DNA from 3 places in the Paenibacillus sp. B01 genome. Region 3 is predicted to be linked to each of the others. Evidence: predicted binding sites of a transcription regulator. Region 3 holds the regulator's gene; each other region holds the start of a gene.
What was found. Region 3 encodes LexA, which represses DNA repair genes until DNA is damaged. Its sites were predicted from a motif close to CGAACATATGTTCG; they were not measured.

Region 1: GE073_RS20535 (SPL family radical SAM protein) is a predicted target of LexA. The motif match lies at 2,412-2,425, and genes of this name have one in related genera.
Region 2: GE073_RS18690 (DUF6731 family protein) is a predicted target of LexA. The motif match lies at 2,346-2,359, and genes of this name have one in related genera.

Annotation. Positions count from the first base shown of each region.
Region 1 is NZ_CP045802.1:4,788,787-4,792,961, reverse strand. It holds gene GE073_RS20545 (glycosyl hydrolase family 18 protein) at 1-1,310, shown strand, start outside; gene GE073_RS20540 (NAD-dependent epimerase/dehydratase family protein) at 1,412-2,323, shown strand; gene GE073_RS20535 (SPL family radical SAM protein) at 2,445-3,560, shown strand; gene GE073_RS20530 (hypothetical protein) at 3,589-3,822, opposite strand; gene GE073_RS20525 (helix-turn-helix transcriptional regulator) at 3,938-4,175, shown strand, end outside.
Region 2 is NZ_CP045802.1:4,359,121-4,363,295, forward strand. It holds gene GE073_RS18685 (hypothetical protein) at 708-1,226, opposite strand; gene GE073_RS18690 (DUF6731 family protein) at 1,242-2,249, opposite strand; gene sufB (Fe-S cluster assembly protein SufB) at 2,868-4,175, opposite strand, start outside.
Region 3 is NZ_CP045802.1:2,804,555-2,808,729, reverse strand. It holds gene GE073_RS12170 (aldo/keto reductase) at 1-258, opposite strand, end outside; gene GE073_RS12165 (DUF896 domain-containing protein) at 260-454, opposite strand; gene GE073_RS12160 (LysM peptidoglycan-binding domain-containing protein) at 613-1,095, opposite strand; gene lexA (transcriptional repressor LexA) at 1,303-1,926, shown strand; gene GE073_RS12150 (hypothetical protein) at 2,089-2,667, opposite strand; gene GE073_RS12145 (DUF6171 family protein) at 2,844-3,113, opposite strand; gene GE073_RS12140 (alpha-N-arabinofuranosidase) at 3,120-4,175, opposite strand, start outside.

The DNA of each region.
Region 1 (4,175 bases), 2.0 Mb from region 3:
CGAATCCGATTTGGCATATTCTCAATCTGCTCAAAGACCCGGCCAACAAGCGTTATTTCGACCCGGTGACAAAAACGCCTTACCTGTTCAACGCGAGCAAAAAAGTTTTCCTGACCTATGAGGACACGGAATCGCTCGGATACAAGCTGGACTACATCAAGGAAAAGGGCCTGGGCGGCATGATGTTCTGGGAGCTGACCGGCGACTACTCGCAGGCGGCCGACGGAACGTACACGTACGGCAATACGCTGACCGAATTCGCCTACAACAAGCTGAAGACGGCCGGACTGCCCGGAGGAGCCGCGAAGCCGCAGCTGCCTGCGCCGAAAAACTTCAGCATCGCGTTCAGCGGCAATTACGATCATCCGAACTACACATACTCGCTCAAGATCACGAACAACACCGGAGAGGATATCGCCGGGGGATGGAAGCTGGAGTTCGATCTGCCGACGACGACGACGCTGACCTCCGCGTGGGGAGCCGGTTCGGTCGAGCGGATTTCCACGGCGTGGGACTTCAACCGCTACCGTCTGACGGGAACGGCGACGCAGACGATCGCGAACGGCGCGACGCTGGACATTCCGGGCATGATGAAGCTGAACTTCTCCGGCGGGCCTCAGCGGGTGACGTTGAACGGAAGCTCCTCGAAAGCCGAGTATGAAAAGCTGTACGGCACGGCGCCGAGCCCGTCGCCAGGAGCGACGCCGACGCCATCGCCAAGCGTGACGCCGACAGCAACGCCGACGCCGAGCGCGACACCGACGCCAAGCGCAACGCCGACGCCGACTCCGGGCCTATGCACGGCGGCGGCTTGGAGTGCGACGACGGTGTATGTCGGCGGCCAGAAGGCTTCGTACAACGGTTCGGTCTACGAGGCGAAATGGTGGACGCAAGGAGATCGGCCGGATCTGAGCGGAGCCAATGGACCATGGAAGGCGGTAGGAGCCTGCGCGACGCCAGCGCCAAGCGCGACGCCGACGCCGAGCGCGACGCCGACGCCAAGCGTGACGCCGACGCCGAGCGCGACGCCGACGCCAAGCGCGACGCCATCGCCGAGCGCGACGCCGACGCCGAGCGCGACGCCGACGCCGACGCCAAGTGCTACGCCAACGCCGAGCGTGACGCCATCGCCGAGTACGGCGCCAACGCCGAGCGCGACGCCGGGAGCTGCGGCCTGGACGCCGGGCACGGCGTACAAAGCCGGGGACAAAGCAACCTACGGCGGCAAGACCTATGCGTGCCTGCAGCCTCATACCGCCTTGGCGGGATGGGAGCCGGCCACGACGCCCGCTCTGTGGAAACTGGCCTGAGCGGTCCCAATTGCAAGCTGCCCTGCCTCCATCGCCGGAGGCAGGTTTTTTTGCGCGTGGGAACGAATACGACAAGGGAGGCAACAGGAAAGGATGAGGACATGAGGATTCTGGTGCTCGGCGGAACGAGACTCATGGGCAAGCATCTGGTCGACGAGCTGCTGCGGGAAGGCCACGAGGTGACGGTCGGCTCCACCGGCAAGACGGAGGTGACATACGAGGGCGAGCCGGAAAGGCTGGTGTTGGATCGGGGCGAGGAAAGCTCGCTGCTGCCGGCCGTCCAGGGCCGGGAGTGGGATGTCGTCTACGACATGATCGGCTACTCGCCGGATGAGGCTCGGCTGGCATGCAAGGCGTTCGCCGGAAGGACGGGGCGGTTTGTTTTCGTCTCCTCGCTCGCGGTCTTCGAGCCGTCCGAACAGGCTCAGCGGGAGGAGGACTGGCTGCCGGAAGGCTATCCCGTGACCGGCACCGACCGCCACTCGCTCAGCTATGCGGAAGGAAAGCGCCAGTCGGAGGCGGTGCTCGCGGCTCAGGCGGACATGGAATCCCTCTTTGTACGGCCGCCTTTTGTCGTCGGGGAAGATGACTACACGCGCAGGCTGCACTGGCATGTGGAGCGGGTCGCTGCCGGCTTGGAGATCGGCATGCCTTCGCCGGACGCGAGGGTGCAGTTCATCCGCTCCGATGAGGCGGGACGGCTGCTGAGCTGGCTCAAGTCGGCGCCGCTGAGCGGTCCGGTGAACGCCTGCTCCGGAGGCAGCATCCCGCTGCGGGAGCTTGCCGGAATGATCGGCTCGGCGACCGGCAGGCAGCCGCGGCTGACGACGGAGGTGACGGAGCAGAACGGCTCTCCTTATGGAGTCGAAGGCTCTTGGTATATGGACGGCGGCAAGGCGGCAAAGGCCGGATTCCGGTTCGAGCGGCAGGAGGACTGGCTGCCCGGACTGATCGGGCGTCTGGCCGAAGAGCGGCTCGAGCGAGCCGGCCGCAGCGATTCCGGCCTGTCCTGATTTTGAGCGAGACGAGCTGCTCCGGCAGCTCGTTTTTGCGTTGAAGCGGGTTGCCGCAGCCGGAGGGGCGTGTTATACTCCACTATATAGAACAAATGTTCGCTTGTAGGGGGTGCAGGCCATGACGGCAGCAAAGGCGGAGCTGATACGAGTCAAGCAGCTGCTGACGAAGGTCAAGGAAGAGAAGATGCCTTTCCGCTGGTCGATCAATCCCTATCGCGGCTGCATGCATGGCTGCAGCTTCTGCTATGCCAGGGCGTTCCACTCCTTCATCGGCATGGGAGCGGACGAGTTCCAGAGCCGCATTCTCGTCAAAGAGAACGCCGCCGCCGCGCTCGAAGGGCAGCTGCACCGGATGGCGGCGCGGCATCGCTTCGACCTGGCTGCGATGGCGCGGGATATCGGGCATGTGGCGATCGGCACGGCTACCGATCCGTATCAGCCGGCCGAGGGCGCTCACCGAATTACCCGGGAGTGCCTGAAGGTGCTCGCCCGTTACCAGGTTCCCGTCTCGATTACGACGCGCTCGCCGCTCATCCTGCGGGATCTGGACCTGCTCGCGCAGTGCCGGGTGCTGTCGGTCAACATCAGTCTCCATACGCTGGACGACCGGCTCATCCGCAGTCTGGAGCCGGGCTCTCCGCTCTCAGCGCCGCGCCTGCAGGCGCTTCGCGAGCTTCGTGAGGCCGGCCTGCCGGCCGGCGTATTCGCCGCCCCGATCCTGCCGCTGCTGTCGGATTCCCGAAGCGCCCTGCAGGAGCTGATGCAGGCGAGCCGCGCTTGTGGCGCTCTCTTCCTGATGAGCTCGCTGCTGCGGCTGACGCCCGAGGTGAAGGGCTGGTACTACGGCGTGCTTCGCGAAGCGGCTCCGGAAGTGGTGCCGGAGTATGAGCGGATCTTCCAGGGAGCGTATGCCATTCGCAGCTACGAGGAAGAGCTGCGAGCGCGAGTCGAGGAGCTGAGGCTGCTTTACGGGCTGCCGTGCTCGCTGCCGGCCGTGGAGAAACCGGGGCGGTGGAGCGGGGAGGCCTGCGCCTGGCCGCCGGGCGGCGGCCCTACGGGCTGCGGCCCGGCGGACGGATGCGGTCCTACGGACGGCGGCCTCGCCGCGTTCGAGCCGCAGCGCAGCTCCGTTTCATTAGGGCAGCGGCTGGCCGCGCGCAGAGAAGACCCCGCGGCCGAAGCGAGCCGGGGGCCAGTCAAGGAAGTGCTGGAGCAGATGGCGCTCCCCTTTTAAGCTCGAGCCGGGGGCGAGGACAAGCGCCTCAGAAGCCCGTGCGATACTTCCGGGCGCTGGACGAGTCATCCTTCGTATGCGTCTTGTCCTTCTCATCCTGCTGCTCGATCGTCAGGTCCTCGACGGGGATGGGATCGACGTGCTGCTGGGCGGGATCCTGATCCATCAGGCTTTCTTTTTCCGTCGGGTACTGCTCGGGATGGTCCCGATCGGCCACGGACGGAGTCGTGGATCGGAGCGACTTGTCTTTCGGGTCGGTCATGTCGAGCACCTCTTTTCGATGTTGTCTCCGCTGCCGGATCGGCTAGGAGGGGGTTGTCTTCCTTACCCCAAAGCAAGGAAGCACTAACGCAGGTCGCCAAGGAGGCGGAAGAGAAATGAAGCTGGCGAGGCTGCTCGGCATTACGATGCTGCTGCTGGGCAGGCGCAGGGTCGGCGCCCAGGAGCTCGCCGAGCGCTTCGAGGTGTCGGTGCGCACGATCTATCGGGACTTGGAGGCGCTCTACGCGGCCGGCGTGCCGGTCGTATCCTATCCCGGCCTGGACGGCGGCTACGAGATTCTCCACACGTTCCGGATCGACCGGCAATACCTCAGCATGGAGGAGCTGCGCTCCA
Region 2 (4,175 bases), 1.6 Mb from region 3:
GTAGGGCTTAGCCTATCGAGCCCTTCATCTCGACATGAACTAGGCTTATTTCATATTTGGGAAAAACGGTTGCGAAACTTGCTGTGCATCGGCCACACATTTTCCATGGTATGTTACGAACCAGCCCATTTGCAATAATCGCAGTTGCCAAGGACGCAGTTCCTAGGACCTACGAGCCTCACACCGTTTGAACGTGCCGAGTCTTAGTCGGTGCAGTCTCCTCGGTTGCCAACCTTCCACACACAATGACTATTGTAAAGCTTTACTGCCGCATAGACCTATTGCACGGAATTGAGCCCAACAAACAGTCTTGCTGAAGCGCATTGGCTCGAACGCACTCTCTTCACCTTCTTCCAAACCAAGAGGTCTGTTTAAGAGTCGTTTGTAGCCCGCGTGACTTTACCGAGTAAACGTTCGCTTTGAACAGATGGTTCAGATGAAGCTCAAATGGGCGGCCAACCCTCTGATCGATATTCTGCAGTGTCAGAACGCTCTAACCGTTCCTCACGCTTCTGCTTCACGGCTCGAGCAATTATAACAATGAAAGCCAGTATATTGCCTGTATAGATACCTCTTGCTATTGTGGATCTCAACGAAATGTTTTAACTACTCGTCCAGGGACGAACTCTACGATCGGTTCTTCTTTCTTCCTCCTTATATACTTTTTCATGATATAGAAATATCTAATAGATCATATGAAAATTATTTTATTGTCTTGATTTTCTTTGAGGAAAATCAAAATTCTTGACTATAATATCAGTAACTAGTTTAACAGCATAAAAAGCTCCTAGTGACATATACCAAAAGAAGTAAGACCAGATACTTACTCCAATAGATGCTAAAAATCTATATGGTGCCTGTGGAAGGCTAGTAATAATTATTGAACCCACCACTACCGCTAACCCTAGATTTATCTGGCTCCGAAGGCTATGATAAAGATTCAATCGAAAAGCAGGAAAGAACTCTCTTATTCTCTTCATTACATCGCTATCATCAAGAGTAATAAGCAAAGTTAAGAATACGCCTGTGACCCCGATAACAATTGAAGCAAAGCTCACAACATTACCCATTAAGTTCCGTATATTGGTGATAAGACCAAAAAAGTGTAGTGCACCCGAAAGAAACCCAATAATCAGACATACAATGATTGAATGCTTTACCCAAATATCTTCAATCTTATTTATCCTCTTCAATGTGAATTCTTTCAGTCTATCTTTTTTGGCCATATTTCTCACCACCTCTTATTGAATGATTCCAATAATTCTTCTAATATCAGACTTTCTTGTCTTATATTTCTCAAGCATATTCGCGTGTAAAAACTCATGGCCAATAGAAGACTTTTGCTTTATTTCAAGACCAATTCGATCAGTCATTCTTGGTTCAATTAAATTAATTACCTCTACTTCGGAATCTTCGTGTTCTTTAACAGTTACCTCAATTTTGGGCCTACTTCTCTCGGGAAGATCTTTAAACTTTTCAAGTACTTCTCTAATCTCGTCCGCATTCAATGATGCAGTCTTTTCAGAAAACCCCATTGAGATTTGCAGTTCAATGTTAACCCCCGCAGATCTACCTATTGAACGTCTCATGTCTGACAGTATTCCATTGTCTCCATGGACTGAATCCAGCATAATATCGCTAGCCTTGATTTTAATTTTGCGATAATAGTCAGCTTGTAGTGCTGCCCCAACCTTGGAGTAATCCATAATAGGAGTAAGTCTTACAAGAAGCGGATCTTCCTCTTCCATACCATTTTCGGCCAAATACCGAAGCCGCAGTTCCGTCAAGTGAGCTTCAATTTGTTTTATAGTAAGGCCGTAGAAATTGGATTGAATCATGCATATTTTATACTGGTGGTCATATAGAATACTTACAAATTCACCTATGTATTCGTCATCCTCTAACATGATTTCTTCTTTTATTTTACCTATTTTCTTCTTTGAAGGAATGTTTGTATCGCGAAGTTTTGACAATTGAAAACTGTACACTTGGAACTTAGGATCATAAATATAGGAATCCGGTTCGACCTCAGCCTTCTCATCTCCAAGTTTTATAGAAGTATCGAAAGCGCCTTTTCTCGATTCCAAAAAATCGAGCATCGGTCCCATATCCCATAGATCAGCTGAGGTGAAATCAGGTTTTCCAAAAGTATTTCCATCATCATCGTGTTTCAGATCTTCTTGCAAGGCTAGCCTTGCAAGAACCAATTTCACTTCAAAATAATTAAACCGTACATATTTCTTCGCCATTAAGTCCCCTCACTTCATAATCAGGTAAGATTCGACAAATACTAGTACTATATTCCCCGATTATGAAACTCGACACAATTGGAACTCACGTTCTTAGGAACATTTGTTCTATTTTATCACATTGACTTGAAATAGCAACCCCCTCCAGCTGATGAGTTCAGTGAGAAATGGTAATTTTACGGCTAGCATTCGTAGTTAGCGAGATTCAACTAAAATGGCCGAAGATAAATTTTTTTAAATGTGACGATTCTTATAAATGAGCAATTGAACTTAAAAATTTTATTACAAAGAACTTGCCCATTTACGCATTTATAAAAAAAATCCGCAGAAAAGTTCTACGGATTCAACGAAAATTACTATGTTTTCGGAGGCCCAGTCCGTACCATTATTCGCACTTTAGGCAAAAAGTACAAACAGGTATTTCCCGAGCCCGAATACACGATTTAAGGCATAGCTACGCGTCTCATTCTCATCAACAAAGGAAAGGACTTCTACCTCGTCAAAGAGCTAATGCGACATGAAACACCAGGCAATGGACGCTTTCGACTAAACGGTATCATCACAGTATCAGAGCCACAAAAAACACCCTGAACCCCCTTTAATTACGCCTTTTATCGCTTACCCGATCGAACCTTCCATCTCGAACTTGATGAGACGGTTCATCTCGACCGCGTACTCCATCGGCAGCTCCTTGGTGAATGGCTCGATGAAGCCCATGACGATCATCTGCGTCGCTTCCGCTTCGCTCAGGCCGCGGCTCATCAGGTAGAAGAGCTGGTCCTCGGATACCTTGGAGACCGTCGCCTCATGCTCAAGCGTGACGTTGTCGTTCTTGATCTCGTTGTACGGGATCGTGTCCGACGTCGACTGGTTGTCGAGGATGAGCGTGTCGCACTTGATGTTCGCCTTGGCGCCTTCGGCGTCGCGGCCGAACGAGCAGAGGCCGCGGTACGTCACCTTGCCGCCATGCTTGGAGATCGACTTGGAGACGATCGTCGACGTCGTGTCCGGCGCCAGGTGGACCATCTTCGCGCCCGCGTCCTGGTGCTGGCCCTTGCCGGCGACGGCGATGGAGAGCACCATGCCCTTGGCGCCGCGTCCGCGCAGGATGACAGCCGGGTACTTCATCGTCAGCTTGGAGCCGATGTTGCCGTCGACCCACTCCATCGTCGCGTTCTCGTCGGCGACGGCGCGCTTGGTGACGAGGTTGTAGATGTTCGGCGCCCAGTTCTGGATCGTCGTGTAGCGCACGCGCGCGTTTTTCTTGACGATGATCTCGACGACGGCGCTATGCAGCGAGTTCGTGCTGTACACCGGAGCGGTGCAGCCCTCGACGTAATGCACGAAGCTGTCCTCGTCGGCGATGATGAGCGTGCGCTCGAACTGGCCCATGTTCTCGGAGTTGATCCGGAAGTAAGCCTGCAGCGGAATCTCGCACTTCACGCCCTTCGGCACGTAGATGAAGCTGCCGCCGGACCAGACCGCGCTGTTGAGCGCCGCGAACTTGTTGTCCGCCGGCGGGATGACCGTGCCGAAGTGCTCGCGGAAAATTTCCGGATGCTCGCGCAGCGCCGTGTCGGTGTCGGTGAAGATGACGCCTTGCTTCTCCAGGTCCTCCTGCATGCTGTGGTAGACGACCTCGGACTCGTACTGCGCCGAGACGCCGGCGAGGAACTTCTGCTCCGCCTCCGGAATGCCCAGCTTGTCGAACGTTTCCTTGATCTCCTGCGGCACTTCCTCCCACGTCTTGCCTTGCTTTTCGGAAGGCTTGACGTAGTACTGGATGTCGTCGAAGTCCAGATCGTCCAGATCGCCGCCCCATTTAGGCATCGCCATCTTGTTGAACTGGTCGAGCGACTTGAGGCGGAAGTTCAGCATCCACTCCGGCTCGCCCTTCATTTCCGAGATCGTGCGGACGATTTCCGG
Region 3 (4,175 bases):
ATGGGGCTCGGTGCGCATCCGCACCTTTGTCGCGAGCACGATCTCGTCCCGATACGGCTTGATCGCGCGTCCGACGATCTCCTCCGAGCGGCCCTGCACATATACGTTCGCGGTATCGAGGAAGTTCCCGCCCTGCTCGCGGAATTCCTCGATCATGCGCGCGCTGTCGGATTCCGACGCGGTATGGCCGAACGTCATCGTCCCGAGGCACAGCTCCGAGACGACGAGGCCGCTGCGGCCAAGAAGACGGTATTCCATGCTATTCCTCCTTCTCCTTTTCCGGTCCGTCCGTCCATTCGATGCTGTCCAGCTGCTGCCTGAAATTGCGCTTGAAATTGTCCAGGTATTCCTTGCGCAGGCGGGTGCGCTCTATGACTTCATCGGGCGTGAGTCCGATCGTCTTATCCTTGCGGGACAGCTCGTTGATCCGGTTGATCAGCGCATTGATATCCACTTCCGATTCCTCCCCCCTCGACCGAAAAATGCTTTTCCTTCTCACTTTGAACGATGAGGGAAGACATGTCAAGAAAGCAGCCCGGCCCTCAGGCGGAGGCCGGAGGGCTGATTGGGGAGTCTCTCATTATGGGGGGAGGCCGCAGCATAGGCTGAAGGTCAGCGGGTAGCCGGAATGATGAGCGTGTCGCCTGGCTCGATCGACGGGGAAGCGAGGCCGTTGCGCTTCTGTAGGCGGTAGACGCCCTCCCGGGTATCGGCGGCGATGGCATGAGCGGAGGCGATCGACCAGAGCGTATCGCCGGCGGTCACGACTACGGTTCCTTCGTCCGGTCCAGCCGGAGCGATCTCGGCTCCCTCGGCTCCGCCGACGCCCCAGAGGCTGACGAGAAGCAGGACAAGCAGCAGCGCCGAGACCGTCCACGGCAGCAGGCGGCGGACCGTCCATGAGGAAGCCGGCCGGAACGAAGCCCGCTCGCGGCTCGCGGCGGCACGCCGCGGCCCGGCGCCGGCACGGGCAGAGGATGCGCGGCGGAGCTGGCTCGCGGCGCGGTCCATATCGGAGGTCATGGGCGAGAGCCCGCCGTCGTACGGCGAAGATGCGGCTTGTCTTGGACTGCTGTATCCCGATAATGTCAACATGAGATCCACTCCCCAAACATTTGTTCTGGCTTCAGATTAGCACGAACGCTTGTTTCCGTCAACGGCATTTTGGAACATTTGTTCCCTTCCCTGCGATCGATCGGGCGAACAGCTGTTTCTCGAACTTATGTTTGTACGAACTCGGGTTCTGTGGTATACTTTTGAAAACGCGTATGGTCTACTATACCTATTCTTGGAGTGAGTGCGATGTCTAAAGTGTCCAACCGCCAGCAGGCGATTCTCGACTTCATCAAAAACGAAGTCCGCGACAAGGGATACCCGCCTTCGGTCCGCGAGATCGGCGAAGCGGTAGGGCTGGCATCCAGCTCGACCGTCCACGGCCATCTCGACCGCCTGGAGAAGAAAGGCCTGATCCGCCGCGACCCGACCAAGCCGCGCGCGATCGAGATCCTCGACGGCGATTCCCCGACGGAGCTGCCCTTCCCGACCGCGGTCAGCAAGATTCCGGTCGTCGGCAAGGTCACGGCCGGCATGCCGATCACCGCTACGGAGAACATCGAGGAGTACTTCCCCCTCCCGGCCCATTTCGTCGGCGACCATGACGTGTTCATGCTCAGCGTCATCGGCGACAGCATGATCGAGGCCGGCATACATAGCGGCGATTACGTCATCGTCCGCCAGCAGTCCTCCGCGACCAACGGCGACATCGTCGTCGCGATGACGGAGGACGACGAGGCCACCGTCAAGACCTTCTACAAAGAGAAGGACCACATCCGCCTGCAGCCCGAAAACGCCTCGATGGAGCCGATTCGGCTCAAAAATGTCAGCATCCTCGGCAAGGTGATCGGATTGTTCCGCGACATCCACTGAGCTTGTCCGTCCTTTTCCGGCCGCTCGTCCCGAGAGGCCTGACGGCGCCGAGTTTCCTTCATTACCCAGCCGCTTCCGCCCTTATTCAACGAAGCGCGCACTCCGACAGAGTGCGCGCTTTTTTGTCAAAGGTTCTCGTTTTTCGCGATGCCGAGGCGGCGTTCAACGAAGCTTCTCCTGGAAAAATTCATTCACATAGACGAGGCGGCTTCCCGGCAGCTTGAAGCTCATATAAAAGCCCGCGCTCTCGATATGGATGCCGGCAAGATAGCGGCTTCGGGCATAAGGCAGCACGAGGCGCCTCAGCCTCCCCTCGTCGCTGCGGCTGACCGCCAGCGCGACCAGCCGCGCATAGGCCGGATTCGACGACAGCCTCCGATAAAGCGGCAGGATCGCACGGCTGATGAGCCGCAGCGCTTCCGGCTGAAAGGTGAACTGCGCCATGCCGGGCACGATCGTCGTCGCGTTGGTATAATGCCCGAACGGCTCCTCGACCCGCACATCCGCGAAAAAGCCGATGCCGTTCGTACTGAACGATTGGATGTCCCGGCGCGGCACGAACCGGGCGAGCAGCTTCAGCAGCGTGTCGAGATCCGCCTCGCGCACCGCTTCGCACCAGCGTTCGGCGAACTTCCTGCTGCGCAGGAACTCCCGGTACAGCGGCAGCATGACGCCGGCCGTTCGGGATAGCGCCGATGGCGGCAGCGGCCCGGACGGGACCCGCCTGCGGGACGAGCTCATGCATGTCACTCCCTTCCGTTGCCGATTCTCTCGGACTCAGCATATGCGGACGTCGAGAGCGATAGACCGGAAGGACGGCAGCAAAAAAACGGCTCCGCAGCCGGAACCGGCGATCCTGCCCGATCGCCCGGTCCAAGCTGCCGGAGCCGTTCCTCCCGTCTGACTGCCCGTCGCCGTTACGGCTCGCTCGCCCATCGCCGCTGCCCCGGCAAAGGACATTCGCGCGCTCGCAGCCAGGCGACAACGGGCATGATGCAGCCGCAGGCCCGGCAAGTGACTCCATCCTCCAGCTTCGCGCACGATCGGCAGGCCTCGAGGCGGCGCTCATAGGTCGCCGCCTCGACCCGCTTGTCCGGGGCGAATGCCGACGTCGCAAGCAGCCTCTGCATCTGCGCCTCGGTCACCCGGTAGCCTTCCCGGCAGCCCTTGCAGTCGGTATCGGCCATGCTGCGTCAGGCTTGGGCCGGCGCGCTCAGCTTCAGCGTCACGACCGACATCGGCGGCAGCGTCACGACCAGCTCCTCGCCCTGCCGCTTGAAGCCGTCGAACGCCTCCGGACGCAAGCGCTCCGGATGCTCGAACGTGTTGTGCGCGTCGATGCTGTCTCCGGCGAGCACGAGGCCCGACCAGCTGCCGCCATCCTGCAGGCCGCGCAGAGACAGCGTCGTCTCCGCCGAAGCATGAGGATCGAGATGGCAGAGGCTGATGTGGACGTTCCCTTCCTGGTCGCGGGTCGCCGTCCCGCTGACCGCCGGAATCTCTTCCTCGCCGAAGCGATAGCTGCCGCTCGTCAGCTGCAGGTCCAGCCGCTCGGCATCCTGATGAACCTTGTACATGTCGAACACATGATAAGTCGGCGTCAGCAGCGCCTTGTCTCCCTCCGTCAGTACGACCGCCTGCAGCACGTTGACCGTCTGCGCGATGTTCGCCATCCGCACGCGGCGATTATGCTCGTGGAAAATATGGAACGTCAGCGATGCGACCAGCGCGTCGCGGATCGTGTTCTGCTGATACAGGAAGCCCGGGTTCGTGCCCGGCTCGACGTTGTACCAGGTTCCCCATTCGTCGACGATGAGCGCCACTCGGGCATCCGGATCATATTGATCCATGATCGCGCTGTGGCGCGTGATCAGCTCGTCCATGCGGAGCGACTTCCGGAGCGTGGAGAACCACTCCGCCTCGTCGAAGCCGGTCGCGTCGCCCTTGTCCTGCCAGCTGTCGCGCGGCAGCGTGTAGTAATGAAGCGTCAGCGCGTCCATGAATCGTCCCGCCTCGCGCATGAGCACCTCGGTCCAGCGATAGTCGTCGGAATTCGCGCCGCAAGCGATGCGCTCGATCCGGTTGCCGCCGTAGTTGCGGACATAGGTCTGGTAGCGGCGGTACAGATCGGCATAATACTCCGGCCGCATGTTGCCTCCGCAGCCCCAGTTCTCGTTGCCGACGCCGAAGTACGTCACCTTCCACGGCTCCTCGCGGCCGTTTTCCGCGCGCAGCTCCGCCATCGGGGA